3 regions of the Staphylococcus pasteuri genome follow, and region 3 is predicted to be linked to each of the others. Evidence: predicted binding sites of a transcription regulator. Region 3 holds the regulator's gene; each other region holds the start of a gene.

Region 1 (12,844 bases), on a different contig from region 3:
GATAATTTGAAAAAACGAATATGTAGAAACTTTCTTAATTTTCTTACTTATATATTTGTTATTTCATGGTCATAACAGTTATAATATGTATTAAGATATAGATGAGGAGTTGATTATGAATGAAATTTTTATCATTCAAGCATAATGACAGAACTTCATATGGTGTTAAAGTTAAACGTGAAGATGCTGTTTGGGATTTAACATTAGTATTTGCAGATTTTGCAGAAAGTGATTTTCATCCGAAAACATTATTAGCAGGATTACAACAAAACCAAACGTTAGATTTCCAAGAACAAGTACGTAAAGCAGTTGTAGCTGCTGAAGATAGCGGTAAAGCTGAAGATTATAAAATTTCATTTAATGATATTGAATTTTTACCACCGGTTACTCCACCAAATAACGTTATCGCATTTGGTCGTAACTATGAAGATCATGCAAGTGAATTAAACCATGAAGTACAACGATTATATGTTTTCACTAAAGCAGCATCATCATTAACAGGTGATTTAGCAACAATTCCAAATCACAAAGATATTACTGATCAATTAGATTATGAAGGCGAGTTAGGTATTGTAATTGGTAAATCAGGAGAGAAAATTCCTAAAGCATTAGCGTTAGACTATATTTATGGATATACAATTATCAATGATATTACTGACCGTAATGCCCAAAATAACCACGACCAAGCATTCTTATCTAAAAGTTTAACAGGTGGTTGCCCAATGGGACCATACATCGTAACTAAGGATGAACTACCTACACCTGAAAACGTTAATATTGTTACTAAAGTAAACAATGAAATTCGTCAAGATGGTAACTCAGGTGAAATGATTTTAAAAATTGACGAATTAATCGAAGAAATTTCTAAATACGTTGCTTTACATCCTGGAGATATTATTGCTACTGGTACGCCAGCTGGTGTTGGTGCTGGTATGCAACCTCCAAAATTCTTACAACCTGGTGATGAAGTTAAAGTAACTATCGATAATATTGGTACGTTAACTACTTACATTTCTGAATAAGATTAAACTAGTTATAATTAATTAGATAATATAGTTAAAGGCCTGGGACATAAGTAAATGTCTCAGGCTATAATTATGTTTGGGCTTAGGGTTAGAGTTTTATATTTTTGTTTATTACTATGACGAACAATCTCTTTAAAAAAGGGTAATAAATTATATACTTATATCATTTAAAATAAATTGTTCGTTTTGTGGTATCATTAGTTAAGTAAAATATTAAGTGGGGGGGAACATTGATTTGTTACATGTTCATATTTTAAGTTGGGTATTAGCAATTATTCTTTTTATTGCTGCATACTTAAACATTTCTAAAGCACAAGGAGCTACACCATATTTTAAACCATTACAGATGGCATTAAGATTGTTTATGCTATTAACATTAATTTCTGGTTTTTGGGAATTAATTAAAGAATTTGCTGCAGCCAGTAATGGTGAAGGCGGCAATCATATGCTTTTAACATTGAAAATGTTGTGTGGTTTAGGTGTTATTGCATTAATGGAAATTTCTATTACTAAAAGAAAGAAACACGAAGATTCTACAAAATTATTTTGGAGTACAATTGTCTTAATTATTATAACAATGGCAATTGGTGTTATTCTTCCTTGGGGTCCTATCTCAAAAATGTTAGGTTTAGGATAGGTCATTAAATCATTTATAAACTTAAAAACATGCAAAACGATTTTAATTAACCGTTTTGCATGTTTTTTATTGTGCTTTATATCCAATCATATTAATAAGATCTTTAGGATGACTATAAGGTGGGGCATACGCAACTTCAAACTCTGTTAATTCATCAACAGTCATATTATTTTGCATTGCCATAGATAATACATCAATACGTTTATCAGCACCTTCTTGCCCAACTGCAGCTGCACGTATAATTTTTCTAGTATCTTGATCAAAGTATACTCTCAGATGTAATGGTGTATTTCCTGGGTAATAACCTGCATGTGCGCCTTGTTTAGTTTCTACCATTTTATAATTGAATTGAGATAATTCTTCTGGTTTAACACCAACGCTAGCAAACGTATAATTGAAAAATTTAACAATATTAGATCCTAGATATCCTTTAAATTTAATATTATCATTTCCTACTAATTGTTCAGAAATAATACTCGCAGCACGATGTGCGCCCCAGGCTAGAGGAACATTTGCTTTTAAATCAACATGTCTGTAATGTGATGTAATGACATCTCCAAGAGCATAAATGTTATTTATATTTGTTTGGAAAGCATCATTCACTGGAATAAATCCTTTTTCATCAAGTTGAACGTTAGAACTTTTTACAAACTCAGAGTTAGGTTTAGTACCTATACCTTCAATAATGATATCGTAGTCTTCTTTTATTCCTGATTTGAATGTAATTTCATTACCATTTATATCAGCAATTTCTTCATTTAAACGATATTGAATATGTTTATCTTTTAATTCATCAAAGATAGGTTGATTCATATCTTGATCCATTAATTTATTTACCTGTTCAGAACGATGAATAAGTGTGATATCTAATCCTCTATGATATAAATTTTCTAATACTTCTAATGAAATATACCCAGCACCTACAATTAATGCTTTTTGAGCATTATTTTTATCAATAAATGAATTGATAGCGTCTGTATCTTCTAGGTTTCTTAATGTAAAAGCTAAGTCTGTATCAAAATTAAGTCGGTTTGCACTACAACCAGGGCTTAAAATTAAGTAATCATATGATTCTTCAAACGATTCATTTGTATTTTTATTTTTAACGGTTACAGTTTGTTTGGTATCGTTAATTGCAATGACTTCATGATACGTTTTAACTGATATTTGTTTTTTATCGAAAAACTTATCCGGAGTATAAGCTAACACTTTTTCTCTTTCAGTAATTGTATTACTCAAATAGTAAGGCAATGCGCAGTTGGCAAAGCTCATATCTCTATCTTTTTCAAAAATTATAATCTCGCTTTCAGAGTCTAAACGTCTAATTTGACTTGCACAAGTTGCACCACCTGCAACTGCACCGACGACAACTATTTTACTCATGCGGTTATCCCCCCTGATATAATAAAATTCTGAGACAGCATAGTATATCTATCTCAGATGTGTTGAAACGCTATTCTTATGAATAATAACGTATATTCAAATCAAAGAAATTATTTAAATATCTTCCAATACCATCTTCATTATTACTAAATGTAGTTTCATCAGCAATATCCTTAAGTTCTTGAAGACCATTGTCCATAGCAATACCATATTGTGCGTATTTAATCATTTCGATGTCATTATCTTCATCACCAAAAGCAATAATATGTTCTGGTTCAATATTTAAAAATTGTCTAACTTGGTCAATACCACGAGCTTTATTAATACCGCGTTTAACAATTTCAATAACAGGAAATGGTGCACCCCAACGACGGTGTTCAATATTTTCAGCATAAAACTGTGTTAATTTATCTTTGATTTCTGGAATTTTGCTTTCTTCTGCTTCTACTAATAGAGATGTTGGTGCTTCGTTAAGTTGTTCTAATAAATTACCAGTTTGTATTCTAGGATTTCCCATTGAGAAACCTTCAAATAAACGAGGATCATGGTTGTTAATAAACACATAATCTTTTACTTCAGCAATAATATTAGTTACATGAAATTGCTGTAATTTTTCGATAATATTTTTAGAAATATCAACATCTAAAACTTCATGTATTGTATTAAAATCGTTTGATTTAGGATGATGTACATACGCACCATTAAAGTTTACGACCGGCGTATCCATATTTAATTCATGATAATACATTTGACTGGCACGATATGGACGGCCTGTAGCAATCATGATTGAATGACCACGTTGTTGTAATTCTGTTAAAACTTGTTTTGTATAATTAGAAATTTCTTTATTATCATTTAATAATGTTCCATCTAAGTCTAAGCAAATTAAATGAGGCTGCATAACGTTCTCCTTATGTCGTAATAATATATTGTAGTTGTATCATAGCATTTTATTGGCGTTTTGTCGGATATTTGATATATTAGTATAAAGAAAATATAGAGAGGTGATACTAATGGAAGAGGCATTAAAAGATAGTATCCTAGGAGCTCTAGAAATGGTAATCGACCCTGAATTAGGTATTGATATTGTTAATTTAGGATTAGTATATAAAGTTGATGTAGATGACGAAGGACTTTGTACTGTTGAGATGACATTAACTTCTATGGGTTGTCCTTTAGGACCGCAAATTATTGATCAAATTAAAACTGTATTAGCAGAGATTCCAGAAATTCAAGATACTGAAGTTAATATCGTATGGAATCCACCTTGGAATAAAGATATGATGTCTAGATACGCGAAAATTGCTCTAGGTGTTGGTTAATCTAATTCTTTTTTATGTGGTCTAAATTAGAGATGGCAAATTAAGATGAATTAAATTTAAAAATTTACGCTATCTAAACGATAAGAAACCAATATTCTGAAAATAAAAATGTATTTATTAATAAATTTTAAAAAAATACAATCGTCATTAAATAAATAATATTCAATTGCTATTTAAATTGAATTTATATTACGGTTGTATTACAATAATTAAGACTAATTGTAACTTGAATACAATAAATTTAAGTAATAAATAAGTTGTTGCAAGTTTATTTTAACCAAATCATTATTAGTCATAAGATTTATCAAGTTGTTTTAATTATTTCTCAATAAGTAATGAAACTTAGATTAAATACAAGATACATGACTATTTTAATATAAAACTTAAACTACTATGAATATTCGAAAATGATTTGATGGGAAGAAAGTGAAATATGAATAAGGAATATAAAAGCACTAGAAATAGGGGAAAGAAATTAAGATATATGCCTGGTTTAGATGGTTTAAGAGCAATTGCTGTTATCGGCATTATTATTTACCATTTAAATAAACAATGGTTAACAGGCGGATTTTTAGGTGTAGATACATTTTTTGTTATTTCAGGTTATTTAATAACGAGCTTATTATTAAAAGAATACGAAGAAAATGGCATAATCAATTTAAAGAATTTTTGGTTACGTCGTTTGAAAAGGTTAGTTCCAGCTGTATTAGCGCTATTATTAGTAGTTGGTATAGCCACATTACTTTTTAAATCAGAAGAGATAGTTAGAGTAAAACATGATATTATTGCTGCAATATTTTATGTTTCAAATTGGTGGTATATCGCTAAGGATGTTAACTACTTTGAACAATTCTCTTTTATGCCACTTAAACACTTATGGTCATTAGCTATTGAAGAACAGTTTTATTTAGTTTTTCCAATAGTTTTAATTACTTTATTACTAACTTTAAAGAAATACCGTAATGTGACGCTCATTTTTTGGATCATATCATTATTATCACTTATGTTAATGATTATCATTTCAGAGCCACATTTGAACCATTCAAGAGTATATTTTGGTACTGATACGCGTTTACAAACATTATTATTAGGTGTCATATTGGCATTTTTATGGCCACCATTCAAATTAAAAGCACAACCTCCTAAAGCGTTACAGCGTGCAATAGATATAGTAGGCATATTAGGATTAGCATTTTTAATTCTATTATTTGTAACTGTTCAAGACGAAAGTGACTGGATTTATAATGGTGGATTTTATATTATTTCTGCTATGACTTTATTTATCATTGCTAGTGTGGTGCATCCAGCAACATTTGTGTCTAAACTATTAGGTAATACTTTGTTTGTATACATAGGTAAACGGTCTTATAGTTTATATTTATGGCACTTTCCGATTATTAGTTTTATTCATAGCTATTATATTGATGGACAAATTCCTTTATATGTCTACATTATAGATATTGTTTTAACATTTGTTTGCGCTGAGTTGTCATATCGTTATGTAGAAACACCTTTCAGAAAACAAGGATTAAAGGCATTTACTTTGAAACGTAAGTATAAACCTGCACTTATTAGAACGATTACGATTATTATTTTAATTATTCCATTTGCTTTTATTATGATTGGTTCATTTGATGGACTAGGTAAAGATAAAATTAATCATAAGTCCATTTCATTTAACACAGATTTTGAAGATAAGTATTTAATTAGAATGATTCCTATTGATAAAATTGGTCAAAATGGAAAAAATGATACAGATGTAGATACAGATATTAGTCCATTATTAATAGGTGACTCAGTAATGGTAGACATAGGGGAAACTTTTAAAGACAGTGTGCCAAAAGCTAAAATTGATGGTAAGGTTGGTAGAAATTTATATCAAGCAATTCCATTAGCAGAACAAAATTATTCTCATTATAATAAAAAATCTGATCAAGTTGTATTAGAATTAGGTACTAATGGTGATTTTAATAAAGAACAGCTTGATGATTTAATTAGTAAATTTGGTAAAGCTCAAATTTATTTAGTAAATACACGAGTACCAAGAGGTTATGAAAATCATGTTAATAAGCTAATGGCTGATGCAGCAAAAGATAAGAGAAATGTGACTTTAATTGATTGGTATAAAAGATCAGAGGGTCATACAGAATACTTTGCTCCTGATGGAATTCATTTAGAAAATAGTGGCGTAAAAGCACTTACTGACGAAATTTTAAAACATATTAAAAAGAAATAATCTAATCAAATAATGGAGTAGTATTGAAAGATGTTTATTAAACTAAACGTACTCAATACTACTTCTTTGTTTATTATTTGAAAATATGTCAATTCAATACTTAAAGAGGTTTTAGTTTGAGTTTTTCGGTATTATCCATTCAAAATTTAATTGATTAAAATTAATAAAAATTTTAGGTTCAAGTTGTTGATTAATTTTAAAAAAGGGACTATAATATAGTTAAGGTCAAAGAAAGTCAAAGTCAAAAATAAACTTTGATGAATGAATGACTGACTCTAAATAAATAGAGGTGAAAACAATTGGATATAAATAAAATGACATATGCTATTCAAGGCTCATTACAAAGAGCAATTGAATATAGTAAAGAATTTGAATTACAAAATATAGAAATAGAAGCAATACTAAAAGCAACGTTAAACGAAAGTGAAAGTTTATTTAAAAGTGTGTTAGAACGTGCAAATATTGACGTAGACCAATTAGAAAAAGCTTATGATAAGAAGTTGAAATCTTATCCAACTGTTCAAGGTGATAATGTTCAATATGGACAATATATCAGTTCTAAAGCAAACGAATTAATGAACAAATCTGAAACTTACATGAATGATTATGATGATGAATTCATTTCTATGGAACATGTTTTAAGAGCAGCTATGGACATTGATCAAACAACTAAAGAATTCATAGGCAATAAATCTGAAGTTATCAAAGAAATTATAAATAAAATTAGAGGGGGAAATCATGTGACTAGCCAGAACCCAGAAGTAAATTATGAAGCATTAGAGAAATATGGTCGTGACTTAGTAGAGGAAGTACGCCAAGGTAAAATGGATCCTGTCATTGGCCGTGACGAGGAAATACGCAATACGATCCGTATTTTAAGTCGTAAAACAAAAAATAATCCAGTACTTATTGGTGAACCAGGTGTTGGTAAAACAGCAATTGTTGAAGGTTTAGCTCAACGAATTGTTAAAAAAGACGTGCCTGAATCATTATTAGACAAAACCATTTTCGAACTTGATTTAAGTGCCTTAGTTGCAGGTGCAAAATTCCGAGGAGAATTCGAAGAACGTTTGAAAGCAGTACTTAAAGAAGTTAAAGAATCTGATGGTAGAATAATCCTATTTATTGATGAAATTCATATGTTAGTAGGCGCAGGTAAAACAGATGGTGCTATGGATGCTGGCAACATGTTAAAACCTATGTTAGCACGTGGTGAATTACATTGTATTGGTGCTACAACATTAAATGAATATAGAGAGTATATTGAAAAAGATTCTGCCTTAGAACGTCGTTTCCAAAAAGTAGGCGTAAGCGAACCAGATGTTGAAGATACAATTTCAATCCTACGTGGTTTAAAAGAACGTTACGAAGTATATCATGGTGTACGTATTCAAGACCGTGCTTTAGTTGCAGCAGCAGAATTATCTGATAGATATATTACTGACAGATTTTTACCAGATAAAGCGATTGATTTAGTTGACCAAGCTTGTGCAACTATTCGTACTGAAATGGGCTCAAATCCTACTGAATTAGATCAAGTTAATAGACGTGTAATGCAATTAGAAATCGAAGAAAGTGCATTGAAAAATGAATCTGATAATGCTAGTAAACAACGTCTTGAAGAACTTCAAGAAGAATTATCTAACGAAAAAGAAAAACAAGCCTCATTACAATCTCGTGTTGAACAAGAAAAAGAAAAAATTGCTAAATTACAAGAAAAACGTGCTGAATTGGATGAAAGTAGAAAAGCTTTAGAAGATGCGCAAACTAATAACAATCTTGAAAAAGCAGCAGAATTACAATATGGTAAAATACCACAATTGGAAAAAGAATTAAAAGAATTAGAAGATGTCTTCCAAGATGAACAAGGTGAAGATAACGATAGAATGATTCGTGAAATCGTTTCTGACGAGGAAATTGGAGATATTGTAAGTCAATGGACTGGTATCCCAGTATCAAAACTAGTAGAAACTGAAAGAGATAAATTACTGCACTTAGGTGATATTTTGCATAAACGTGTAGTAGGTCAAGATAAAGCAGTAGGTTTAGTTTCTGATGCTGTAGTACGTGCCAGAGCAGGTATCAAAGACCCTAATAGACCAATTGGTAGTTTCTTATTCTTAGGACCAACTGGTGTAGGTAAAACTGAATTAGCTAAATCATTAGCAGCGTCATTATTTGATTCTGAAAAACACATGATCAGAATCGACATGAGTGAGTATATGGAAAAACATGCTGTGTCTAGATTAATTGGTGCCCCTCCAGGCTATGTAGGTCATGATGAAGGTGGTCAATTAACTGAAGCGGTAAGACGTAACCCATACTCAGTTATCTTACTTGATGAAGTGGAAAAAGCCCACAGTGATGTATTTAACGTATTACTTCAAATTTTAGATGAAGGTCGATTAACTGATTCTAAAGGTAGAAGCGTTGATTTTAAAAATACAATTATTATTATGACAAGTAATATTGGCTCACAAGTATTGTTAGATCAAGTATCTGAAACAGGTGATATTAGTGAATCTACTGAAAAAGCTGTTATGGATAGCTTACATGCATACTTCAAACCAGAAATTTTAAACCGTATGGATGACATCGTATTATTCAGACCATTATCAGTTGACGATATGAGTATGATTGTCGATAAAATTATTGGTAACTTGAATATGAGATTAGTAGATCAAAGAATAACTATTGAAGTAACTGAAAAAGCGAAAAAATGGTTAGGTGAAGAAGCTTATGAACCTCAATTTGGTGCAAGACCATTGAAACGATTTGTACAAAGACAAATTGAAACACCATTAGCACGTATGATGATTAAAGAAAACTTACCAGAAGGTACTAAAATAGATGTAGATTTAGATGACAACAGTGAATTAACATTTGATGTTAACAAACCTGAATAATAAATAACTAAAACCAAGAATTTGAATGAAAATTCATCTTCTTGGTTTTTTATTTGTGATGTAAATGGTTGATTTCAGTATTTAAAAGTATGGATTGATTCACATAATGAACTAAACAAATGATGCATATACTTTAATTAGTTAATTTATAATATAATAAGAAATAATAGTAATTATTCGAGGAGTGAACATCATGAAAATCAACACAGAATTTAAAAACAATTTTATCCCATATGCCTATGCAGCTGGCGCAAATGAAAGTGACTTAATCAATGGCAATCCAATCAAATCATTTCCATTTGAAGTGACTGAACTTCCTAAAGATACTCAATATCTTGCTTGGTCATTAATAGACTATGATGCTATTCCAGTTTGTGGATTTGCCTGGATTCATTGGAGTGTAGCAAATCTTAAAGTTTCAAATTCAAATATTTCTGTAAAAGAAGATTTCTCTAGAATTACGACTGACGGTATTCAAGGAAAGAATAGTTTTACAAGTGGCTTATTAGGAGAAGATTTCTCAGCAATTGATAAGTATTATGTAGGACCCACACCTCCTGACAAAGATCATCAATATGAATTAACAGTTTATGCATTAAAAGAAAAATTAGATTTAGATAATGGATTTTATTTGAATGACTTTTTAAAACAAGTAAACAAACATAAAATTGACGAAACAAGTGTACAATTGACGGGGAGAAAAATTTAAAAATAGTAAATTTATGATATAAATTATAAAAAAACTGGTAGCAACTGTATAAAAGTCTGCTACCAGTTTTTACTTATTCGTATTGTTCAGATTTATTTTTAGGACTAATTATTGCACCTAAAATAGCAGTTGTTATTGTAAATATAACTGCCATAATGATAGGTGAAACAACATTTAAGCTGTTACCTTCACCATTTAAACTGTTCAATACGAAATTGACCATTTGTAATAAAACGAATGCCCAAAAGAATGTCATGAGGTATTTCATTGCATGCAACCTCCAATATAGTATATATACATATATTTTAATGGAAAAAAGATTGTTTGTATAGAGTGAATCCAAATGAGTTTGAAACAGTGGTATCAAACTTATATATGATATGATTTAATTAAAGCATTTTTGTATTAGTTTAAATTAAAAAGCTATTTAAATGACGGTATTATATGATTGTATAGCTAATCATATAAGTATGTGTAGAGATAGCAGCTATTCAATTAGATTTCTATATACTTGAGTTTAAAATGAAAAATATGTTAAATTAATACCTGGTATTAAAAATTTATTAAGAAGGTGTACAACCATGGATGTGGGTATTAAAGGTTTCGGGGCATACGCTCCAGAAAATATTGTAGACAATGCCTATTTTGAACAATTTTTAGAAACATCAGATGAATGGATTTCTAAAATGACTGGAATCAAAGAAAGACATTGGGCTAATGAAGATCAAGATACATCAGATTTAGCTTACGAAGCTAGTGTAAAAGCAATTAAAGATGCTGGTATTCAACCAGAAGATATAGATATGATTATAGTAGCGACTGCGACAGGTGACATGCCATTCCCAAGTGTTGCTAATATTTTACAAGAACGTTTAGGTACAGGAAAGGTACCTACAATGGATCAGTTAGCAGCTTGTTCTGGTTTTATGTATTCAATGATTACTGCTAAACAATATATTCAATCAGGTGATTATAAAAATATACTAGTAGTAGGCGCAGATAAATTATCTAAAATTACTGATTTAACTGACCGTTCTACAGCTGTCTTATTTGGCGATGGCGCTGGTGCAGTTGTTATTGGCGAAGTATCAGAAGGTCGTGGTATTATTAGTTACGAAATGGGATCTGATGGTAGTGGCGGAAAATACTTATATTTAGATAAAGAAACTAAGAAATTAAAAATGAATGGTCGTGAAGTATTTAAATTTGCTGTAAGAATAATGGGCGATGCGTCAACACGTGTTGTTGAAAAAGCAGGTTTAACTTCAGAAGATATCGATTTATTTGTACCTCATCAAGCAAATATAAGAATTATGGAATCAGCTCGTTTAAGATTAGGTATTGAACCTGAAAAAATGAGTGTATCTGTTAATAAATACGGTAATACATCTGCTGCTTCAATACCGTTAAGTATTAATCAAGAGTTACAAAATGGTAAAATTAAAGATGACGATACGCTAGTTTTAGTAGGTTTCGGTGGCGGACTTACTTGGGGTGCAATGGTTATTAAATGGGGAAAATAGGAGGATAACTAATGAGTGAAAATAATAGAGTTGTTATTACTGGTATCGGAGCCTTATCTCCAATCGGTAACGATGCTGAAACAACATGGCAGAATGCACTAAAAGGAGTTAATGGTATCGATACTATTACAAGAATTGATACTGAAAATTATAATGTGCATCTAGCAGGCGAATTAAAAGATTTTAATGTAGAAGATTTTATTGATAAAAAAGAAGCACGTCGTATGGATAGATTTACGCAATATGCAGTTGTTGCTGCTAGAGAAGCAGTACAAGATTCCCAATTAGACGTTAAAGCGAATGCAAATCGTATTGGTGTGTGGATTGGTTCAGGTATCGGAGGAATGGAAACATTCGAAAAAGCCCATACTCAATTAGTTGAACGCGGACCAAGACGTGTAAGTCCATTCTTCGTGCCAATGTTAATTCCAGATATGGCGACAGGACAAGTATCTATTGATTTAGGTGCTAAAGGTCCAAGTGGCTCAACTGTAACTGCTTGTGCAACAGGAACTAACTCAATTGGTGAAGCATTTAAAATCATTCAACGTGGTGATGCGGACGCAATGATAACTGGTGGTACGGAAGCTCCTATTTCACATATGGCTATTGCTGGTTTCAGTGCGAGTCGTGCATTATCTACAAATGATGATAAAGAAACGGCTTGCCGTCCATTCCAAGAAGGCAGAGATGGCTTTGTTATGGGTGAAGGTGCAGGGATTGTAGTTATAGAATCTCTTGAATCTGCAAAAGCACGTGGTGCTAAAATTTATGCAGAAATTGTGGGCTATGGTACAACAGGTGATGCTTACCATATTACTGCACCAGCGCCAGAAGGTGAAGGCGGTTCTAGAGCAATGCAAGCAGCACTTGATGATGCGGGCATTGAAGCAAAAGATATTCAATATTTAAATGCGCATGGTACAAGTACTCCAGTGGGTGACTTATACGAAGTACAAGCTATCAAGAATACTTTTGGTGATGCAGTTAATACATTAAAAGTTAGCTCAACAAAATCTATGACAGGTCATTTACTTGGCGCAACTGGTGGTATTGAAGCAATTTTCTCTGCTTTATCTATTAGAGATTCAAAAATTGCTCCA
Region 2 (12,844 bases), on a different contig from region 3:
ATAATGGAACCGGTTGGGAAACGGTCACACTTCGTAAACACGAATATGACACGCAAATGTGGTTTATACGTCCTAAATTTAGCAACAAGAAAACAGAATCTAAATTACTCAAGAAATCGAAAGAGAAAAAGAAAGAAAAACAGATCACATGGAATTGGAAAGGTAGATTTACTACTAATACAACAATCAAAGTAAGACGTAGTCCAAGCTTGAAAGGTTCTGTCGTACCAAGTTCAGATTGGTTGTTATCTAATCAATGGGTAGACTTCGTTAGTATTACAAAAAAAGATGGCTATTGGTGGGCAAAATTCAAATATCCTACTAATCCATCTTCAGGATACTTCTATTGTGCGTTATGTAAAATAACAGACAAACAAGAAAAAATTAAAAATGAGAAGTATTGGGGTTCCATTAAGTGGAAATAATATGTTAACATAAACGAAGAGTTTTGATTAATATAATCACAAAGAACTCCAATAAAAATACGCACTTTTTCTTTCAATCAAGGGTAGTCCTAGCGACTGCCCTATTTTTTATGTTATAATACACTTAACGATAACGTCACACACAGACGGTACTATATTCTACTAGCCACGTTCTTTATGAGCGTGGTTTTTTTATGAATGTAATCGAAAAAATGACAATCAAAAAACATTTAGGGTTTCTTTAATGTTAAATAAGTGATACATTTAATTTGTGGTATAATTCCCCAATTATCCACACGCATAAAATCACCATTTTAAACGATTATTATCTTTTCTTTATGCTGGGTAGCCCGAAAGGCTACCTTTTTTATTGTACTTATTCAAAAATAAGCTATAATGAGTGTAGGGATTATTTCAATTTGCATTTAAGGTGGTCAATAGACCGCCTTATTTTTTATACATAAATTTAATGTGTACATAAAAAATATTGTGTGATATATTGGAATAGTATTTTCTTTAGATATATAACTGTATAAACAACCAACTAATATACTTCGTGTTGTTTTTTTGCATTATATTATTAATTGTTGTATTATATAATGTGCATGTATAACCTCATATACTTTGCATTAAAGAGATAATTGTTTTAATTATCTCTTTTTTTATGTTATTATTTTTTTACATGCAAAGAACTTAGCCTTACGATAATCCCTTTGTAAAACTCAAGCATGTCACTGAGTGTTATTTTCCATGCATTTTAGTAATGCAAAATTTACGAAATACTCGTAGCCTTTAAGGTGCGAGTATTTTATTTTGCGAATTAATTACCAAAAACAGTATTTTTATAATGTATTGTCAAAAGTAAAAATATCGTGTATATTAATATTTGAACATTCCAATGTAATTGTAGTGTTCGACTTTAAAGTGTTCTCATAAAATTCTGTTCGTTTAAAGATGCAGTCCAAGGGACTGCTCTTTTTTTATATTCAATTATATGTATTAATTTTAGATTACTATATTCTATTTCTAGTTAAATTATAAATGTTTTTTTATTCTCAATATGTTATAATTATTTTTGGAGCTTCAATACTCCATCTCTCACAATAGATCTTCTGTTTAATTTATTTTAACCATACCCTTTTTGGGTGTGGTTTTTTTATTTGGAACTTGGGTCCCTGAAAAGTCCCTAAAAATCTGTTTTATATAGTGTCTTATTAGACGACAAAATAATAAGAACCCCGTCATTATAGGATTCTTATTTTCAAAAAGTGTTTAATTTTTCGTTATTAGCCCCCTCGAAGGGAATCGAACCCCTATTCTAAGAACCGGAATCTTATGTGTTATCCATTACACTACGAGGGGTAAAGATATAAAGCTTATTTCTGTACTAAATCAATTAAAATAAGTACAATCAAAAATAGTTATTTCTAGTGTACAAAAGTATTTAACTTAACGTCAATGAACAAGTTAAGCTAAAGAGCTTTATTTTTGACCATTTTTGACTTTTAGTTTAAAATTAGGATTAACAGTTATTACAAGGAGGAAATATAAATGAATTTAATTCCTACAGTTATTGAAACAACAAACCGCGGTGAACGTGCGTATGATATTTATTCACGTTTATTAAAAGACCGAATTATTATGTTAGGATCACAAATTGATGATAATGTAGCAAACTCTATCGTGTCACAATTATTATTCTTACAAGCACAAGACTCAGAGAAAGATATTTACTTATATATCAATTCACCAGGTGGTAGTGTAACAGCTGGTTTTGCGATTTATGATACAATCCAACACATCAAACCAGATGTACAAACTATTTGTATTGGTATGGCTGCATCAATGGGTTCATTCCTATTAGCTGCAGGTGCTAAAGGTAAACGTTTTGCTTTACCTAACGCTGAAGTAATGATTCACCAACCATTAGGTGGCGCACAAGGTCAAGCAACTGAAATTGAAATCGCTGCTAACCATATCTTAAAAACACGTGAAAAATTAAACCGTATTTTAGCTGAAAGAACTGGTCAATCTATTGAAAAAATTCAACAAGATACAGATCGTGATAACTTCTTAACTGCAGAAGAAGCTAAAGAATATGGTTTAGTTGATGAAGTAATGGAACCAGAAGGTAAACAATAATTCATTACACAATAACTTTTTAACAAATGATATTCTAAAAGGTGTCAGGACAAATTCAATTGTTCTGACACCTTTTTTAATTAAAAAATACTCAATCAAAGTGCGACTTTGATTGAGTGTCATTTTTATTTATTATAACGTGCTTTGTTGTTGGGTTTCTTTATTTCATTTTTCAATCCACGAATTGAAAAATATAAAACACCTATACCTATAATCATAAAAAGTAAAGAGAGTGATATCATAATAATCGAATGGTCAAACGCAAGTACGCCGTTAATTAAACAAATAACGCCTGCTATAATGAGTAAAATGTATGTTAATCGATTGTTTTGAGAGTTCTTCATAGATGTACCTCTTATCTTATTTATTAACTAAATCATCAAGTGCACTTTTAAGATTATTATACATGAAATTAAAACCTAGTGCTTGTAGTTTATTTGGTAATACCTTTTGTGTATCTAATACTACAGTTGACATTTCACCTAAAACTAATCTCATAGCAAAACTTGGCACCCATGTTTCATGAGGTTTGTGCATAGCTCGACCTAATGTATAGCCAAATAGATTTTGACGTTCAGGAATAGGGGCAGTTAAATTAAATGGTCCATATGCTTTTTCATTACCAATAGTAAATAGAATAGCACGTGTTAAATCATCGATATGAATCCAGGAATACCATTGATATCCAGAACCAAGTTTACCGCCTACATAGAATTGATAGGGTAATTTCATAGTTTGAAGTGCGCCACCATCATTAGATAAAATCATACCAAATCGACCTAATACAACTCTAGTTCCAAAGGATTCAAATTGTTGAGCAAATCTTTCCCATTGATAGACGATATCTGATAAAAAGTCGAAAGGTAGCGTTTTAAATAATTCAGTATAACTATGATGATAGTCAGGAGGGTAATAACCCATTGCACTCGCGTTAAATAATACTTCTGGTTTATGTGTTCTTTCTTTAAACAAATCAACTAGTGCTTGAGTAGATTGAATTCTACTTAACATCAAAGTCTGTTTATAATCTTCAGTCCATCGTTTATTAAGTGTAGCGCCTGCTAAGTTAATGACAATATCTATATCTGGAACGTTATTTTCCCAACCTTCTTTAGCCCAATTTACATAAGAAACCTTAGTATCATTAGATTGTTCATCATGTCTAGTTAAAATTGTTATATGGGCATTTGACTTTTTAATTTCGTTTACTAAATGCGAACCAACCATACCCGTTCCACCAGTTATTAAATAATTTTTCATTATTTCACCTCAACTTGAAAATTGTAATTCATAAATTACTTAGTAGTGATTCTAGTTATTCAAAATTTATCCATTTTTTAGCCAACAATATGTCAAAGACTTTTTTATAATCGTATTTAAAAATTTTTGTGTTAAGTTATAATAAATTTGTACCTTCGGAAATTAATTAAACATCTCTTAATTAGTATGAGTATACCCCATAATATACTAGCGAAGGTAAATTTTGACTCCCTTTAGTAGTGGCCCATGCGAGCAGCGTATGGGTCTTTTTTACCTTCAATCCTATTCTAAATGATAATTACATCTTTTTACAGAAATTAACTTAAAAACGAAAAATATATTATGCAATATAAAAAGACATTTTGAAATTACTAATTAAAAATCCATATAAAGCTAAATAATAGCAACAGGATAATGATATAAAAAAAGCTTTCACGTAGTTTAGGAACATGATTTTGATTATTATCATTTGATATGAGCATCTTTTTTAATGTTATTTTTTGTTTTTCTTCTTTATCAAATTCCAGTGAATCATCAAGTATTTTCTTCATTATTATCACAAACCGTTCTTATTAAATTTATATTAAAATGGTTAAAATTGATGTTTCTTATTCATTATGATGTTATCATAAGTAAGATAAGTTTAAGTATAAATTTATTTGCTAAACTTAATGAACATTTTAACTTATGTTTTTAACGATTGAATCAATTCATCAACTTAAGATAAAGATTTATTTAATATTATAGAATATTCCATGTTTAAAGTGAGGGAGAATATGTCAAAGCAAGATTTTAATGATTATGAAAATCGAGGCAAAAAAGGTATGAGCGGAATCGCTAAAATAATAAGTATTATTATTGTTTTATTACTATTATTTGGACTAGCATTTGCTATATTTTCATTTGTAGATCATTCTAAAAAAGCAAATGAGCGCCTTAATAACGAGACAAAGCAAGAGCAGAAAGACAAAAAAGACAAAAAAGACAAAGACGATAAAGATAAAAAAGAAAAATCTTCTGACGATAAGTCTAAAGAAAATCAAAATACTCAACAACAGACTCAACAAACTCAGCAAACTCAACAAAATACACGTCAACAAACAACACAACAACCTTCAACTCAACAAAGAACGCAACAGCAAAAAACGCAACAAAAATCAAAAGTAGATAATAAAACAAAAGAAAAACAAAGCACACAAGAAAAACAAAGTACAGAAGAGAAGCCAAGTACGCAAGAGAAACAAAGTACTGAAGAAAAGCCAAGTACTCAGGAAAAACCAAGTACCCAAGAAAAGCCAAGTACTCAGGAGAAACAAAGTACTCAAGCTAAACCTAGCACACAACAATCATCACAGAGTAATAATTCAAGCAATAATACGCAACGTAGTAACACACAACAATCTAGTAATTCTCAAAGTTCACAAAGTCAAAGCAGTTCATCTAAAAGTGAATCAGACGATTAAATAAAAAGCCGATTAAGTATGTAGAGCATTTACTATATGTAAACAACTCTATGACTTAATCGGTTTTTTTCTATTAACAAATTCTATTATGAAAATTACCAAACTTATTAAAATAGCCAATAAATTATCATTGTAATAATGAAAGAAATAAACATTAAAGTACCACAACCCATTGTGCAACCACAACCTGTGTGTGTACATCCATATGAATATGTTTGATATCTTTTTTTAGAGTCATCTTGTATATTTTGATGAAAATGTTCTTCATCTTTATAACGAGGGTCAGTTGGGTCGATGACCTCAACATTATTTTCTTCATTATTGTTCATTATGGAACAAGCCTTCTTCCTAGTTTAGAAATTGATTTAATTAGATTATAAATTAAAGTGTTAGAAATAGAAATGAATGTCGAATATCGTAGAATATCACCGAATGGTTAGTACACAATATAAAGGGTAATATTATAAATATATTGTTTATTAAAGTAAATTCACTGAATGACATAACAAACTTTCAAAAAAAGATAAATTATTGTAACCAAGTGATTAAATTCACGTAACTGTAGGTACAACGAATGAAATCGCTTTACACAATATTTGGAAAATTTTGAGCGGATTTACTTGCATTTTAATTTGCATAATAGTACTATTGCAATTGTAAAGAGGTTAGATTTTGTCCCACGTGGGACTTTAAACGTCAACCCTCTATGATTCAACAAAATTGACTCATCCTTTAGAAATATATTGAGGAGGAACGAGTAGTGAAAGATTTGATCGAAACTCAACAACAACTTATTCCAGATTTGGTCGAAAAGATGTATCGTCGTTTTTCAATCTTAACTACTATTTCTCAAAATGAGCCAGTTGGACGACGCAGCTTAAGTGAACATATGGATTTGACGGAAAGAGTTCTACGTTCTGAAACAGATTTATTAAAAAAACAAGAACTAATCAATGTTAAATCAACAGGTATGGAAATCACTGAAAAGGGTAAAGAAGTAATCAAACAATTGAATGACTACTTCAACCACTATTCAGATGACCATAAAATGGCAATAGCTATTAAAGAAAAGTACAACATAAAAGAAGTACATGTTGTCCCTGGTGATTCTGACGAGAAACAAACAGTTAAGAGAGAAATGGGGAGACAAGCTGGTCAGTTATTAGAAAGCATATTGTATGAAGATGCAATTGTTTCTGTAACAGGTGGTTCTACAATGGCTTATGTAAGTGAATCCATTCATTTATTACCATTTAATGTATTCTTTGTACCTGCTAGAGGCGGACTTGGTGAGAACATGGTTTATCAAGCAAACACTATCGCATCAAGCATGGCGCAACAAGCAGGTGGTTACTACACAACATTGTATGTACCAGATAACGTAAGCGAATCTACATATAATACATTAATGTTAGAACCTTCAGTTAGTCACACACTCGATAAAATAAAACAAGCAAATGTAACCATACACGGTATCGGTGATGCGCTGAAGATGGCGTATCGACGACAATCACATACAGATGTGATAGAAAAACTTCAACATCACCACGCCGTAGGTGAAGCATTTGGATATTATTTTGATGCTCAAGGCAATGTAGTTCATAAAGTGAAAACGATTGGATTACAATTAGAAGATCTTGAGTCCAAAGACTTTATATTTGCAGTAGCAGGTGGTCAATCTAAAGGAGAAGCAATTAAAGCTTATCTTTCAATTGCACCTGAGAATACAGTGTTAATCACTGACGAAGCTGCGGCGAAAGTAATATTAAATTAGGAATAAAAAGTTCAAAGCTTTTTAAATATCATTTTAAAGGAGGCCATTATAATGGCAGTAAAAGTAGCAATTAATGGTTTTGGAAGAATTGGTCGTTTAGCATTTAGAAGAATTCAAGACGTTGAAGGTTTAGAAGTAGTAGCAGTAAACGACTTAACTGATGACGATATGTTAGCTCATTTATTAAAATATGATACTATGCAAGGACGTTTCACTGGTGAAGTAGAAGTTATCGACGGTGGATTCCGCGTTAACGGTAAAGAAGTTAAATCATTCGACGAACCAGATGCAAGCAAATTACCTTGGAAAGACTTAGATATCGACGTAGTATTAGAATGTACTGGTTTCTATACTGATAAAGATAAAGCACAAGCTCACGTTGACGCAGGTGCTAAAAAAGTATTAATCTCAGCTCCAGCTACAGGCGATTTAAAAACAATCGTTTACAACACTAACCACCAAGAATTAGACGGTTCTGAAACAGTAGTTTCTGGTGCTTCATGTACTACAAACTCATTAGCTCCAGTAGCTAAAGTATTAAATGATGAATTTGGTTTAGTCGAAGGTTTAATGACAACTATCCACGCATACACTGGTGACCAAAATACTCAAGATGCTCCACACAGAAAAGGCGACAAACGTCGTGCTCGTGCTGCAGCAGAAAACATCATCCCTAACTCAACTGGTGCTGCAAAAGCAATCGGTAAAGTTATTCCTGAAATCGACGGAAAATTAGACGGTGGTGCACAACGTGTTCCAGTTGCAACTGGTTCATTAACTGAATTAACAGTAGTATTAGAAAAAGACGTATCAGTAGAAGACGTTAACAAAGCTATGAAACAAGCTTCTGACGAATCATTCGGTTACACTGAAGATGAAATCGTTTCTTCTGACGTTGTAGGTATGACTTACGGTTCATTATTCGATGCAACTCAAACTCGTGTAATGTCAGTTGGCGATCGTCAATTAGTTAAAGTAGCTGCTTGGTATGACAATGAAATGTCTTACACTTCTCAATTAGTACGTACTTTAAACAAATTAGCTGAGTTATCTAAATAATTAAAGCATAGTTAATTTAACTAGTGCTCTTAACTGTTAAAATTTATAATAAAGCTTATGAGTAAGCGGGGAGCACAAACGCTTCTCCGCTTATTTTTTAATATATGTTTTCCTAATTAAAGGAGGAAATGAAAATGGCTAAAAAAATAGTTTCTGATTTAGAACTTAAAGACAAAACGGTATTAGTTCGTGCTGACTTTAACGTACCTTTAAAAGATGGTGAAATTACAAACGACAACCGTATTGTTCAAGCATTACCAACAATCAAATACATCATCGAACAAGGTGGTAAAGTAGTATTATTTTCACACTTAGGTAAAGTGAAAGAAGAAAGCGACAAAGAATCATTAACTTTAAAACCTGTTGCTGATGATTTATCTAAAAAATTAAACAAAGACGTAGTATTCGTACCTGAAACTCGTGGAGAAAAATTAGAATCTTCAATTAAAGATTTAAAAGCTGGCGATGTTTTATTAGTACAAAACACTCGTTTTGAAGATTTAGATGGTAAAAAAGAATCTAAAAATGACCCAGAATTAGGTAAATATTGGGCTTCATTAGGTGACGTATTTGTCAATGATGCTTTCGGTACTGCTCACCGTGAACATGCTTCTAACGTAGGTATTTCTACTCATTTAGAAACTGCAGCAGGTTTCTTAATGGAAAAAGAAATTAAATTCATCGGTGGCGTAGTTAATGATCCACACAAACCAGTAGTAGCAATCCTTGGTGGTGCTAAAGTATCTGATAAAATTGGTGTAATCAAAAACTTATTAAATATTGCTGATAAAATTCTTATCGGTGGTGGAATGGCTTATACTTTCCTTAAAGCACAAGGTAAAGAAATTGGTTTATCTCTATTAGAAGAAGATAAAATTGACTTTGCTAAAGAATTATTAGAAAGCAATGGAGACCAAATCGTATTACCTATTGATGCTAAAGTAGCTAAAGAATTTTCAAATGATGCAGAAATTACTGAAGTATCAATTGATGAAATTCCAAAAGATCAAGAATCAATGGATATTGGTCCTAAAACAGTTGAATTATTCAACAAAGAATTACAAGGTGCGCATACAGTAGTATGGAATGGACCTATGGGTGTATTCGAATTTAGTAATTTTGCTAAAGGTACTATTGGTGTATGTAAATCAATCGCTAACTTACAAGATGCTGTAACAATTATCGGTGGTGGTGATTCTGCAGCTGCAGCAATCTCACTTGGATTCGAAGATGACTTCTCTCACATCTCTACAGGTGGCGGTGCATCATTAGAATACCTAGAAGGTAAAGAATTACCAGGTATTAAAGCAATCAATGATAAATAATATAAATGTAACTCTGTGTTTTTCTCGAATATATTTGGGAAAATAAAACACGAAAGACATTTTAAGAATTTTAATAAACATTAAATTATTAAGGAGTGTAATGAATGAGAACACCAATTATCGCAGGTAACTGGAAAATGAACAAAACAGTTCAAGAAGCTAAAGATTTCGTTAACGAATTATCAACATTACCTGATCCAAAAGAAGTTGAATCAGTAATTTGTGCACCAACAATCCAATTAGACGCATTAATTACAGCAGTGAAAGATGGTAAAGCTAAAGGCTTACAAATCGGTGCTCAAAATGCATATTTTGAAGATAATGGTGCTTTCACAGGTGAAACATCTCCTGTAGCATTAGCTGATTTAGGCGTAAAATATGTTGTTATCGGACACTCTGAACGTCGTGATTTATTCCACGAAACTGACGAAGAAGTTAACAAAAAAGCACATGCTATCTTCAATCATGGTATGACACCAATCATTTGTGTTGGTGAATCAGATGAAGAACGTGAAAGTGGAAAAGCAAATGAAGTTGTAGGTAACCAAGTTAAGAAAGCTGTTGAAGGTTTATCAGACGAACAACTTAAACAAGTTGTTATCGCATATGAACCAATTTGGGCTATCGGTACAGGAAAATCATCTACATCTGAAGATGCTAATGAAATGTGTGCACACGTACGTAAAACACTTGCAGACGTTTCAAGTCAAGATGTAGCTGATGCAACTCGTATTCAATATGGTGGTAGTGTTAAACCTAACAACATTAAAGAATACATGGCTCAATCAGACATCGATGGCGCATTAGTAGGCGGCGCTTCATTAAAAGTAGAAGATTTTGAACAATTGTTAGAAGGTGCAAAATAATTATGGCAAAACAACCAACTGCCCTAATCATTTTAGATGGTTTTGCAAATCGTGAAAGTGAACACGGTAACGCTGTGAAATTAGCTAATAAACCTAATTTCGATCGTTATTATAGTAAATATCCAACTACACAAATCGAAGCTAGTGGTTTAGATGTAGGTCTTCCTGAAGGCCAAATGGGTAACTCAGAAGTAGGTCATATGAACATCGGTGCTGGACGTGTTGTTTATCAAAGTTTAACTCGTATTAACAAATCAATCGAAGATGGAGATTTCTTTGAAAATGATGTGTTAAACAACGCAGTTAAACATGTTAAAGATAATAACTCAGCATTACATGTTTTTGGTTTACTTTCTGATGGCGGTGTTCACAGTCATTATCAACACTTGTTCGCTATTTTAGAATTAGCTAAAAAACAAGGTCTTGAAAAAGTATATGTACATGCATTTTTAGATGGACGTGACGTTGATCAAAAATCTGCAATTAAATATATCGAAGACGCTGAAGCTAAATTTAAAGAGTTAGGTGTTGGTCAATTCGCTTCTGTTTCAGGTCGTTATTATGCAATGGACCGTGACAAACGTTGGGATCGTGAGCAAAAAGCTTATAATGCCATTCGTAATTTTGAAGGTCCAACGTTCTCTACAGCTAAAGAAGGTGTAGAAGCGAACTATGCTAAAGACTTAACTGACGAATTTGTTGAGCCATTTATCGTTGAAGGACAAAATGAAGGTGTTAATGACGGAGATGCAGTTATTTTCTATAACTTCCGTCCTGATAGAGCAGCTCAACTATCTGAAATATTCACTAATAAAGCATTCGAAGGTTTCAAAGTAGAACGTGTGAATGATTTATTCTATGCTACATTCACAAAATACAATGATGACGTTGATGCAGAAGTTGTATTTGAAAAAGTAGACCTTAAAAATACTATCGGTGAAGTAGCTCAAGATAATAATCTTAAACAATTACGTATAGCTGAAACTGAAAAATTCCCACATGTTACTTATTTCATGAGTGGGGGTCGTAATGCTGAATTCGAAGGTGAACGTAGACGACTAATTGATTCACCTAAAGTTGCAACTTATGACTTGAAACCAGAAATGAGTGCATATGAAGTCAAAGATGCTTTATTAGAAGAATTAGACAAAGGTGATTTAGATTTAATCTTATTAAACTTTGCTAATCCTGATATGGTTGGTCACAGTGGTATGTTAGAACCAACAATCAAAGCGATTGAAGCAGTTGACGAATGTTTAGGTGAAGTTGTAGATAAAATTATCGATATGGGTGGTCATGCGATTATCACTGCAGACCATGGCAACTCTGACCAAGTCCTAACAGATGATGATCAACCTATGACAACTCATACAACTAACCCAGTTCCAGTTATTGTTACTAAAGAAGGCGTAACATTAAGAGAAACAGGACGTTTAGGAGATTTAGCTCCAACATTATTAGATTTATTAAATGTTCAACAACCAGAAGATATGACTGGAGAATCTTTAATTAATCATTAATGTTAGGAAAGTTGTTACAAATAAGGGGCAAACACTCCTTATTTGTTAACTTTTCATTAACGACATGTATTATTATTTTATTAATCAAATAAATAAAGCTATAATAGCTTTAAATCATATATTTAAAGGAGAAATTAAACATGCCAATTATTACAGATGTTTACGCTCGCGAAGTCTTAGACTCACGTGGTAACCCAACAGTTGAGGTAGAAGTATTAACTGAAAGTGGTGCTTTCGGCCGTGCATTAGTACCATCAGGTGCTTCTACAGGTGAACACGAAGCAGTAGAATTACGTGACGGTGATAAATCACGTTACTTAGGTAAAGGTGTTACTAAAGCTGTTGAAAACGTAAATGAAATTATCGCACCAGAAATCGTTGAAGGTGAATTTTCAGTATTAGATCAAGTATCTATCGACAAAATGATGATTCAATTAGACGGTACTTCAAATAAAGGTAAATTAGGTGCTAACGCTATTTTAGGTGTATCAATCGCTGTAGCTAGAGCAGCTGCTGACTTATTAGGTCAACCTTTATACAAATATTTAGGCGGATTTAATGGTAAACAATTACCAGTACCTATGATGAACATCGTTAATGGTGGTTCACACTCAGATGCACCAATCGCATTCCAAGAATTCATGATTTTACCAGTAGGTGCTGAATCATTTAAAGAATCATTACGTTGGGGCGCTGAAATCTTCCACAACTTAAAATCAATTTTAAGTAAACGTGGATTAGAAACTGCAGTAGGTGACGAAGGTGGTTTCGCTCCTAAATTTGAAGGTACAGAAGATGCTGTAGAAACTATCATTCAAGCTATTGAAGCTGCTGGATATAAACCAGGCGAAGAAGTATTCTTAGGATTTGACTGTGCTTCATCAGAATTCTACGAAGATGGCGTATATGACTACACTAAATTCGAAGGTGAACATGGTGCTAAACGTAGTGCAGCTGAACAAGTTGACTACTTAGAACAATTAATTAACAAATATCCAATCATCACAATT
Region 3 (8,252 bases):
TATTGATTCATAATCTTGACCATCATTGGCACCACCAAAACCTGCGAAACGTTGATCTTGTAATTCTTGAGCGCCAACATTTGAAGTCATAATAATCACTGTATTACGGAAGTCAACTTGACGTCCTTTAGTATCAGTTAAATGACCATCATCTAATACTTGTAGCAAGATATTAAATACGTCTGGATGTGCTTTTTCAATTTCATCGAATAGTATAACTGAATAAGGTTTACGTCTAACTTTTTCAGTTAATTGGCCACCGTCATCATGGCCTACATAGCCAGGAGGGGCACCAACTAAACGACTGACAGCGTGTTTTTCCATAAATTCACTCATATCAACACGAATCATTGCATCATCTTCGCCAAACATAGATTCAGCTAAAGCACGAGCTAGTTCTGTTTTACCTACGCCTGTAGGACCTAAGAATATAAAGCTACCAATTGGACGTTTAGGATCTTTTAATCCTGCTCTTGCACGTCTTACCGCTTTACTAATAGAAGTCACAGCATCTTTTTGACCAATAACTCGATGATGTAATGTGTCTTCTAAGTTAAGTAAGCGATCTGATTCAGTTTCATTAATTCTAGTTAATGGAATACCTGTCCAACCCGCAATAACTTCTGCAATATCTTCTTCAGATAATGATGTACTTACGCCATCTTGTGCGTTTTTCCATTCATTTTTAGCTTCTTCAAATTGTTTTTCTAATTTAGTTTGTTTATCTCTAAGATTTGCCGCGTTTTCAAATTCTTGAGCATGAACGGCTGCGTCTTTTTCATTTTTAACTTTTTCAATTTGTTGTTCAATTTCTTTTAAGTTATTAGGTGTTGTATGACTTTTTAGTCTTACTTTTGAGCTTGCTTCGTCAATTAAATCAATTGCTTTATCAGGTAAAAATCTTTCTGATACATAACGATGACTTAATTTAGCTGCCGCTTCTAAAGCTTCATCTGAAATGTTAATACGATGATGGGCTTCATAACGGTCACGAAGTCCTTTTAAAATTGCAACAGTATCTTCAACTGAAGGTTCATCAACTTGTATAGGTTGGAAACGACGTTCTAATGCTGCGTCTTTTTCAATATTTTTGCGATATTCGTCTAAAGTAGTCGCACCAATGCATTGTAATTCTCCACGAGCTAAAGCAGGTTTTAGAATATTAGAAGCATCTATGGCACCTTCAGCTCCACCAGCACCGACTAATGTGTGCAATTCATCAATAAATAGAATAACATTGCCTGCTTGATGAATTTCTTCCATTACTTTTTTCAAACGTTCTTCGAATTCGCCACGATATTTAGTTCCAGCTACAACTGTTCCCATATCTAAAGACATGACACGTTTGTTTTTCAATGTTTCTGGTACTTCATTATTTACAATTGCTTGCGCTAATCCTTCAGCAATCGCTGTTTTACCTACACCAGGTTCACCAATTAATACTGGGTTGTTTTTAGTACGACGACTAAGTACTTCTATAACACGTGTGATTTCTTTATCACGTCCTACTACAGGATCTAATGTTCCATCTTTAGCAATGACTGTTAAATCACGTGCTAAACCATCTAAAGTTGGTGTGTTATTAGATTTATTTGCTTGAGCATTTTTATTACTCATTTCTGGACTACCTAAAGCTTTAACGACTTGAGCACGTGCTTTTGTAATATTTAAATCGAGATTTGCAAATACACGTGCAGCTACGCCTTCGTTTTCTCTAATTAAACCAAGTAGTATATGTTCTGTTCCTACGAAATTATGATGTAATTTTCGTGCTTCATCCATTGATAATTCAATAACTTTTTTAGCTCTAGGCGTATAGTGAAGTGTCGCCATTGGTTCTTGACCGTGTCCAATAAGTTTTTCTACTTCTTCTACTACTCTGTCCTCTGTAATATTAAAACTTTCTAATACTTTTGCTGCAATGCCTTCAGGTTCTTTCATTAAACCTAGTAAAAGATGTTCTGTTCCAATATTTGAATGATTCAATCGAATTGCTTCTTCTTGTGCATGTGCTAACACACGCTGCGCACGTTCTGTTAATCTACCAAATAGCATATAATGTGTTACCTCCTATTTTATATGTTCTCTCAAAATATTAGCTCTTTTTTCATTGACTGGTGTTTCATCTTCTTCATCAAATAAAAATGGAGTTTGAATGCCTACCATTAATTCATTAAATTTAAAATTATCAAGTTTAATATAATTTAAATCTATACCTAATTTAACTTCACTCAACCGGTATGATGCTTCTTCCATAGAAATAAGTCTGCTATTTTGAAGTATTCCTAGCGAACGATAAACTCTATCTAACGTTTCTAATTGCTTATGCTCATCTAATCTTTCCCGAATTTGAAGCTCTTCATTTATAATCTGATTAATAACTTCTGTTAAGTTTTCAATAATTTCTTCTTCTGTTTTCCCCAATGTTAATTGGTTTGAAACCTGATAAATATGACCATATACTTGTGATCCTTCACCATAAATACCTCGAATTGTAAATCCAAATCTATTTATAGTTTGAGAAATGCCTGTCATTCTTTTCATAATTGAAAGACCTGGTAAGTGCAACATCACGCTTGCTCTCATCCCAGTACCTATATTAGTAGGACAAGTAGTTAAATAACCTAAATGTTCATCATAACTAATATCAAGTTTTTGATCTATTGTATCATCAAGTGCTGAGGCTTCTTTGTACAATCTTTCCAATGATAAATCAGTACCTAATGCTTGAATTCTTATATGGTCTTCTTCATTTATCATTACACTGATAGATTCATCATCATTTAACATGACAGCTGCTGCCGGTTGTTTAATTAATTCTGGACTTACTAAATGTTTAGCTACTAACTTCATTTTATTTTGTTGGTCCATCACATCTAGTCTTTTTAAAGTCATATTAGGTAAAGCATCTTGTACTTCATTAATAACTCTGAATCCATCTTGTTCTGTTGGGAACATAAGGGGGTGAACGTGATTTTCTAGATTTCTAGCTAAACGAATTCTTGATGAAATCACAACCGGTGCTTCCTTTGCTGTTTTCATCCATTTACTTACATTTGGCTCTAAGTCACTCATCATGTTGCACCTCGCCCTCTTCACGTAGCGCTTTAATTTCATCACGTATAATGGCTGCTTGTTCAAAATCTTGTTCATCTATTAACTTTTGTAAATATTGATTTTTTTCTTCGATTTTCTTTTTAAGTGCAAGTTTATGATAAGAAGACTGAGGTACTTTTCCAACATGTTCAAATTGACCACCTTGCACACGTCTAACAATGTCTAAAATGTCATCTTTAAAAGTTGCATAACAATCTGAACAACCGAATTTACCTACATGTGCAATATCTTTTAATGTCATCTGACAAGTTGGACATCGCTTTTCTTCTTTAAATGCCATTTCGTGAAAATTAATACCATGCTTAGTAGCTAAATGTTGTAATATTTGTTTTACAACAAATGCTTCTTCGATATCATCTTGATGATATGATGATTGTTCTTGATGTGTCCATGGATTATCACCTTGTGCACAAGTACTACATACCCATTTTTCTTGCACACCATCTTTACTTTTAACAGTTAATTTAACTTCAGCCTCATTTAAATGGCAATTTTCACAAAGCAAAAAGCAACACCTCAATTCTCCTAATAATAATTGATAACTGGTAAAATTCTTTTGAGAATATTAGCTCTAATAATATCACGAGATACAATATCCATTTTCAGAGTTTCTCGATCAATTACTGCAATAATCATTTTAGCTTCTCTTTCATTAACTAGTCCTTTATCTAACAACCCATCTATTAAATAGAGTGCTTGTTGTTGAGATATGGATGGACCTATTAACTGAAGTAAATGATTAATATAACCTGTCTCATCTTTGTTTTCAATTTTTGTGATTCGGATGTAACCACCGCCACCACGTTTACTTTCTATTTCGTAACCATGCTCATTTGTGAATCGTGTTTTAATAACATAGTTTAATTGAGAAGGGACACAATCGAAACGTTGAGCTATGTTTGCTCTTTGAATTTCAACCACGTCTTCATTGGTTTCTTCAAATAAATGTTTAATGTATTGTTCTATGATGTCGGACATATTATGCATGATTATCACCTCTTTTTTGACCTTCTTTGACTATATTATATGACCAACTTTGACCATTTTCAATTATTTTGACTTTAAATTTTTAAAATTTATGATGTTAGCGTTTCTATTTTATTGTATGATAGACAATAGAATAAATTAAAGGAATGAAAAAACACATGCATATTCTCATTGGGATTATTGGAATCATTTTCTTCTTAGCACTCGCGTACTTATTTAGTTCAGATAGAAAGAATATTCGATGGCAATATGTTGGATTATTGCTAGTTATTCAATTAATTTTTGCGTTTATTTTACTTAAAACTAATATTGGTATTTCAGTCATTGGTGCTATATCTAATGGATTTGGTTATTTATTGTCAAAAGCAGCAGAAGGAGTTAATTTTGTTTTTGGTGGTTTTAAATATGTTGACCCTAAAAACCCACCATTTTTCTTTAACGTTTTATTACCAATTGTATTTATTTCAGCATTAATTGGTATCTTGCAGTATACAAGAATTTTACCTCTTATTATTAATGTCTTAGGTTTTCTTATTTCAAAAATTAATGGTATGGGCAGATTAGAATCATACAATGCTGTAGCAGCAGCAATTTTAGGTCAATCAGAAGTTTTTATCTCATTAAAACAACAATTACCTTACATACCTAAACAACGTTTATATACATTAACGGCATCAGCAATGTCTACAGTATCAGCTTCAATTATTGGTGCTTACTTTACATTGATTGAACCAAAATACGTTGTAACAGCTGTTGTATTAAATTTATTTGGTGGCTTCATTATTGCATCTATCATTAATCCATATAAAGTTAATGAAGAAGATGATAAATTATTAGTTGCTGAAAGTGAAACAAAAAATCAATCTTTCTTTGAAATGCTTGGAGAGTATATCTTAGACGGATTTAAAGTTGCAGTAATAGTTGGTGCAATGTTAATTGGATATATCGCAATTATCGCATTACTAAATGGTTTAGTGAGCGGCGGCTTTAGTTTAGCAAGTGGTGGCGCAATCAAATGGGATTTCCAAACTTTAATTGGATTTGTATTTGCTCCGTTTGCATTTTTAGCAGGTGTTCCATGGAACGATGCAGTTCAATCAGGTTCTGTGATGGCTACTAAACTATTATCAAATGAATTTGTGGCAATGCAAGCACTTGGTAAATTAAATGGGATTTCTGAACATGCTAAAGGTGTTACTTCAGTATTCTTAGTATCATTTGCAAACTTTAGTTCAATTGGAATTATTTCAGGTGCTATTAAATCTCTTAATGATAAAAAAGGTGATGTTGTTGCAAGATTCGGATTAAAATTATTATTCGGTGCAACTCTTGTATCATTCATTTCAGCAGCAATTGCTGGATTCTTCATCTAATAATAAATAAAAGGCAATGCATACATTGGAGTTTGTAACCAATCCAATCATGCATTGCCTTATTTTTATTTTTGAATCATATGATTAATAAAATAATCAGTTACTCGGTAATCATCTGTTAATTCTGGATGGAAAGAAACTCCTAAATATTTATCTTGCTTTACAGCGACAATTTTGTCGCCTACTTCGCTTAAGATTTCAACATTATCTCCAACTTTTGCTATATGAGGTGCTCTAATAAATACGCCTTCAATATCAGTAGCTATACCTTTGATTTCTAATTCGGATTCAAAACTATCTACCTGTCTTCCAAATGAATTACGTTCAACAGTAATATCCAACTTATTTAAATATCCAGATTCTCCTTCAACATCACTGGCTAATACTATTAGCCCTGCACATGTACCAAACATAGGTAATTCTGATTGTTGTAACTTTTCTTTAAAACCATATAAATCCATTAATCTTCTCAATGTTGTTGACTCGCCACCAGGTAATATTAAGCCATCAATATCATCTAACTGTTCTACTTTTTTGATTGCAATACCTTCATGACCACTTAACTCTATATGTCGAATATGTTCTCGAACTGCTCCTTGCAGTGCTAATACACCTATTTTCATATACTACCAACCACGCTCTTGCATACGTTCTTCTAAAGAAATTTGATTAATATCTAAACCTTTCATAGCTGTACCTAATTCTGCTGCTAGTTTACCGATAAGTTCATAGTCTTGATAATGAGTAGTAGCTTGAACGATAGCTTTAGCAAATTTTTCCGGATCTTCAGATTTAAAAATACCTGAGCCAACGAATACTCCATCTGCGCCTAATTCCATCATTAAGGCAGCATCTTGAGGAGTAGCAACACCACCAGCTGCAAAGTTTACTACTGGTAATCTACCATGATCTTTAATTTGTTTTAATACTTCGTATGGTGCACCAATATCTTTAGCAAAAGTCATGATTTCATCATCATTCATAACAGTCAAACGACTTACTTCAGCATTCACTCTTCTCATATGTCTAACTGCTTCTACTATATTACCTGTACCAGGCTCTCCTTTAGTACGTAACATAGCTGCTCCTTCGCCAATACGACGAGCTGCTTCGCCCAGATTACGACAACCACAAACGAAAGGTACAGTGAATTGATCTTTACGTAAATGGTATTCTTCATCTGCTGGAGTTAATACTTCTGATTCATCTATATAGTCCACTCCCATTGCTTCTAAAACGCGCGCCTCTGTAATATGACCAATTCGTGCTTTAGCCATTACTGGGATTGATACTGCATTCATTACTTCTTCAACAATTTTAGGATTAGCACTACGAGCAACGCCACCCGCCGCTCTAATATCAGAAGGTACTCTTTCTAAAGCCATTACTGCTACAGCACCAGCTTCTTCAGCAATTTTCGCTTGTTCAGCATTAACTACGTCCATAATGACGCCGCCTTTTTGCATTTCAGCCATACCACGTTTAACTCTTTCAGATCCAACTATTTTAGACATACAATCTACCCCTTTACTTCTTGATTAAATTTATTGTAAAGGATAAACTGATATTTAAAAAGGTTCAATTTATACATAATAAAGGCGGTCAGTTTAATGAGACATTCTAATTCATTATATTTAGATTTATATGAAAAACTGAAAAAACAAATAATAGAAGGACAATATCAATCCAACGATAGATTTCCCTCTAAACGACAATTAAGCGAACATTTATCTTTAAGTAACACAACGATTGAGCATGCCTATCAATTACTACTAGATGAAGGATTTATATACTCTAAACCGAGATCTGGATACTATGTATCTGATATTGAATCATTACCGGTTCTTCCTAACCCCTATGTAACAATTTCAAATGAACAAATTGATGGAATTGATTTAAATGTAGAACATAATGATTATGATTATTCTTTTAATTTATCAGAAATTGATGCAGAACATTTCCCATCTCATTTATTCCGGAAATACGCTAAAGAAGTATTTGAAGATCATAACTTAGATTTTTTACAAAGAGGTAATAAACAAGGGGAATTCGAGTTAAGACAACAAATTGCACATTACTTATTCACTAGTAGAGGTGTTACTGCACACCCTCAACAAATTGTTATTGGTTCTTCTACTGAACAATTATTAAATATGCTAACTGATATACTTAAATCTTCATCATTTATTATTGAAAAGCCAAGTTATCCACCTATTAAACAAGTTCTAGATAAAAAGAAATTTAAATATTTACAAGTACCAGTCGAAAAAAGCGGCATACAAACTAAACCCATTTTTTCTTCGAATTATAACGTACTTTATATTACTCCATCACATCAATTTCCAACAGGACACGTTATGAATTTGAAAAAAAGAACACAGCTTATCAATTGGGCTCAACATCAAACTAACAGATATATTATTGAAGATGATTATGATTCAGAGTTTAGATATTTTGGAAAGCCAATACCCGCATTACAAAGTCTAGATTCACAAGATAAAATTATTTACATCAGTACATTCTCTAAATCAATTTACCCAAGCTGTAGAATAGCGTATATAGTATTACCTCCTAAAATATTAGATTTATACCACCAATATGATTATAGTGAAGCAAACACTGCTCCAGTACATATACAAAGAATTATCGCTCAATTCATGAGCAGTGGAAGTTTTGAACGTCATTTAAATAAAATGAGGAAAATTTATAAAGAAAAATTAACGTATATTTTAAATGCACTTTCCCCATATGAAGAACAACTAAAAGTTGATGGTG

Evidence for each region. The regulator CtsR, encoded in region 3, represses protease genes until heat stress. The targets are predictions, from matches to a motif close to ATGGTCAATAAAGGTCAAACA.
Region 1: the regulator CtsR is predicted to act here: its motif matches at 6,825-6,845, upstream of clpB (ATP-dependent chaperone ClpB).
Region 2: the regulator CtsR is predicted to act here: its motif matches at 1,911-1,931, upstream of clpP (ATP-dependent Clp endopeptidase proteolytic subunit ClpP).

Annotation. Positions count from the first base shown of each region.
Region 1 is NZ_JAUOQO010000006.1:172,143-184,986, reverse strand. Features, by position in the region: gene Q4528_RS08535 (fumarylacetoacetate hydrolase family protein) at 120-1,022, shown strand; gene Q4528_RS08530 (YisL family protein) at 1,261-1,662, shown strand; gene Q4528_RS08525 (CoA-disulfide reductase) at 1,729-3,045, opposite strand; gene Q4528_RS08520 (Cof-type HAD-IIB family hydrolase) at 3,122-3,946, opposite strand; gene Q4528_RS08515 (metal-sulfur cluster assembly factor) at 4,059-4,367, shown strand; gene Q4528_RS08510 (acyltransferase family protein) at 4,801-6,603, shown strand; gene clpB (ATP-dependent chaperone ClpB) at 6,903-9,509, shown strand; gene Q4528_RS08500 (YbhB/YbcL family Raf kinase inhibitor-like protein) at 9,703-10,218, shown strand; gene Q4528_RS08495 (YjzD family protein) at 10,292-10,486, opposite strand; gene Q4528_RS08490 (beta-ketoacyl-ACP synthase III) at 10,800-11,741, shown strand; gene fabF (beta-ketoacyl-ACP synthase II) at 11,753-12,844, shown strand, end outside.
Region 2 is NZ_JAUOQO010000002.1:42,802-55,645, reverse strand. Features, by position in the region: gene Q4528_RS16800 (N-acetylmuramoyl-L-alanine amidase) at 1-425, shown strand, start outside; tRNA gene Q4528_RS02265 (tRNA-Arg) at 1,716-1,787, opposite strand; gene clpP (ATP-dependent Clp endopeptidase proteolytic subunit ClpP) at 1,977-2,567, shown strand; gene Q4528_RS02255 (hypothetical protein) at 2,693-2,911, opposite strand; gene Q4528_RS02250 (TIGR01777 family oxidoreductase) at 2,928-3,827, opposite strand; gene Q4528_RS02245 (DUF4887 domain-containing protein) at 4,604-5,290, shown strand; gene Q4528_RS02240 (hypothetical protein) at 5,398-5,619, opposite strand; gene Q4528_RS02235 (sugar-binding transcriptional regulator) at 6,051-7,064, shown strand; gene gap (type I glyceraldehyde-3-phosphate dehydrogenase) at 7,116-8,123, shown strand; gene Q4528_RS02225 (phosphoglycerate kinase) at 8,258-9,448, shown strand; gene tpiA (triose-phosphate isomerase) at 9,553-10,314, shown strand; gene gpmI (2,3-bisphosphoglycerate-independent phosphoglycerate mutase) at 10,317-11,834, shown strand; gene eno (surface-displayed alpha-enolase) at 11,975-12,844, shown strand, end outside.
Region 3 is NZ_JAUOQO010000020.1:552-8,803, reverse strand. Features, by position in the region: gene Q4528_RS12520 (ATP-dependent Clp protease ATP-binding subunit) at 1-2,055, opposite strand, end outside; gene Q4528_RS12515 (protein arginine kinase) at 2,071-3,075, opposite strand; gene Q4528_RS12510 (UvrB/UvrC motif-containing protein) at 3,068-3,622, opposite strand; gene Q4528_RS12505 (CtsR family transcriptional regulator) at 3,643-4,104, opposite strand; gene Q4528_RS12500 (NupC/NupG family nucleoside CNT transporter) at 4,263-5,477, shown strand; gene pdxT (pyridoxal 5'-phosphate synthase glutaminase subunit PdxT) at 5,543-6,100, opposite strand; gene pdxS (pyridoxal 5'-phosphate synthase lyase subunit PdxS) at 6,104-6,991, opposite strand; gene pdxR (MocR-like pyridoxine biosynthesis transcription factor PdxR) at 7,088-8,252, shown strand, end outside.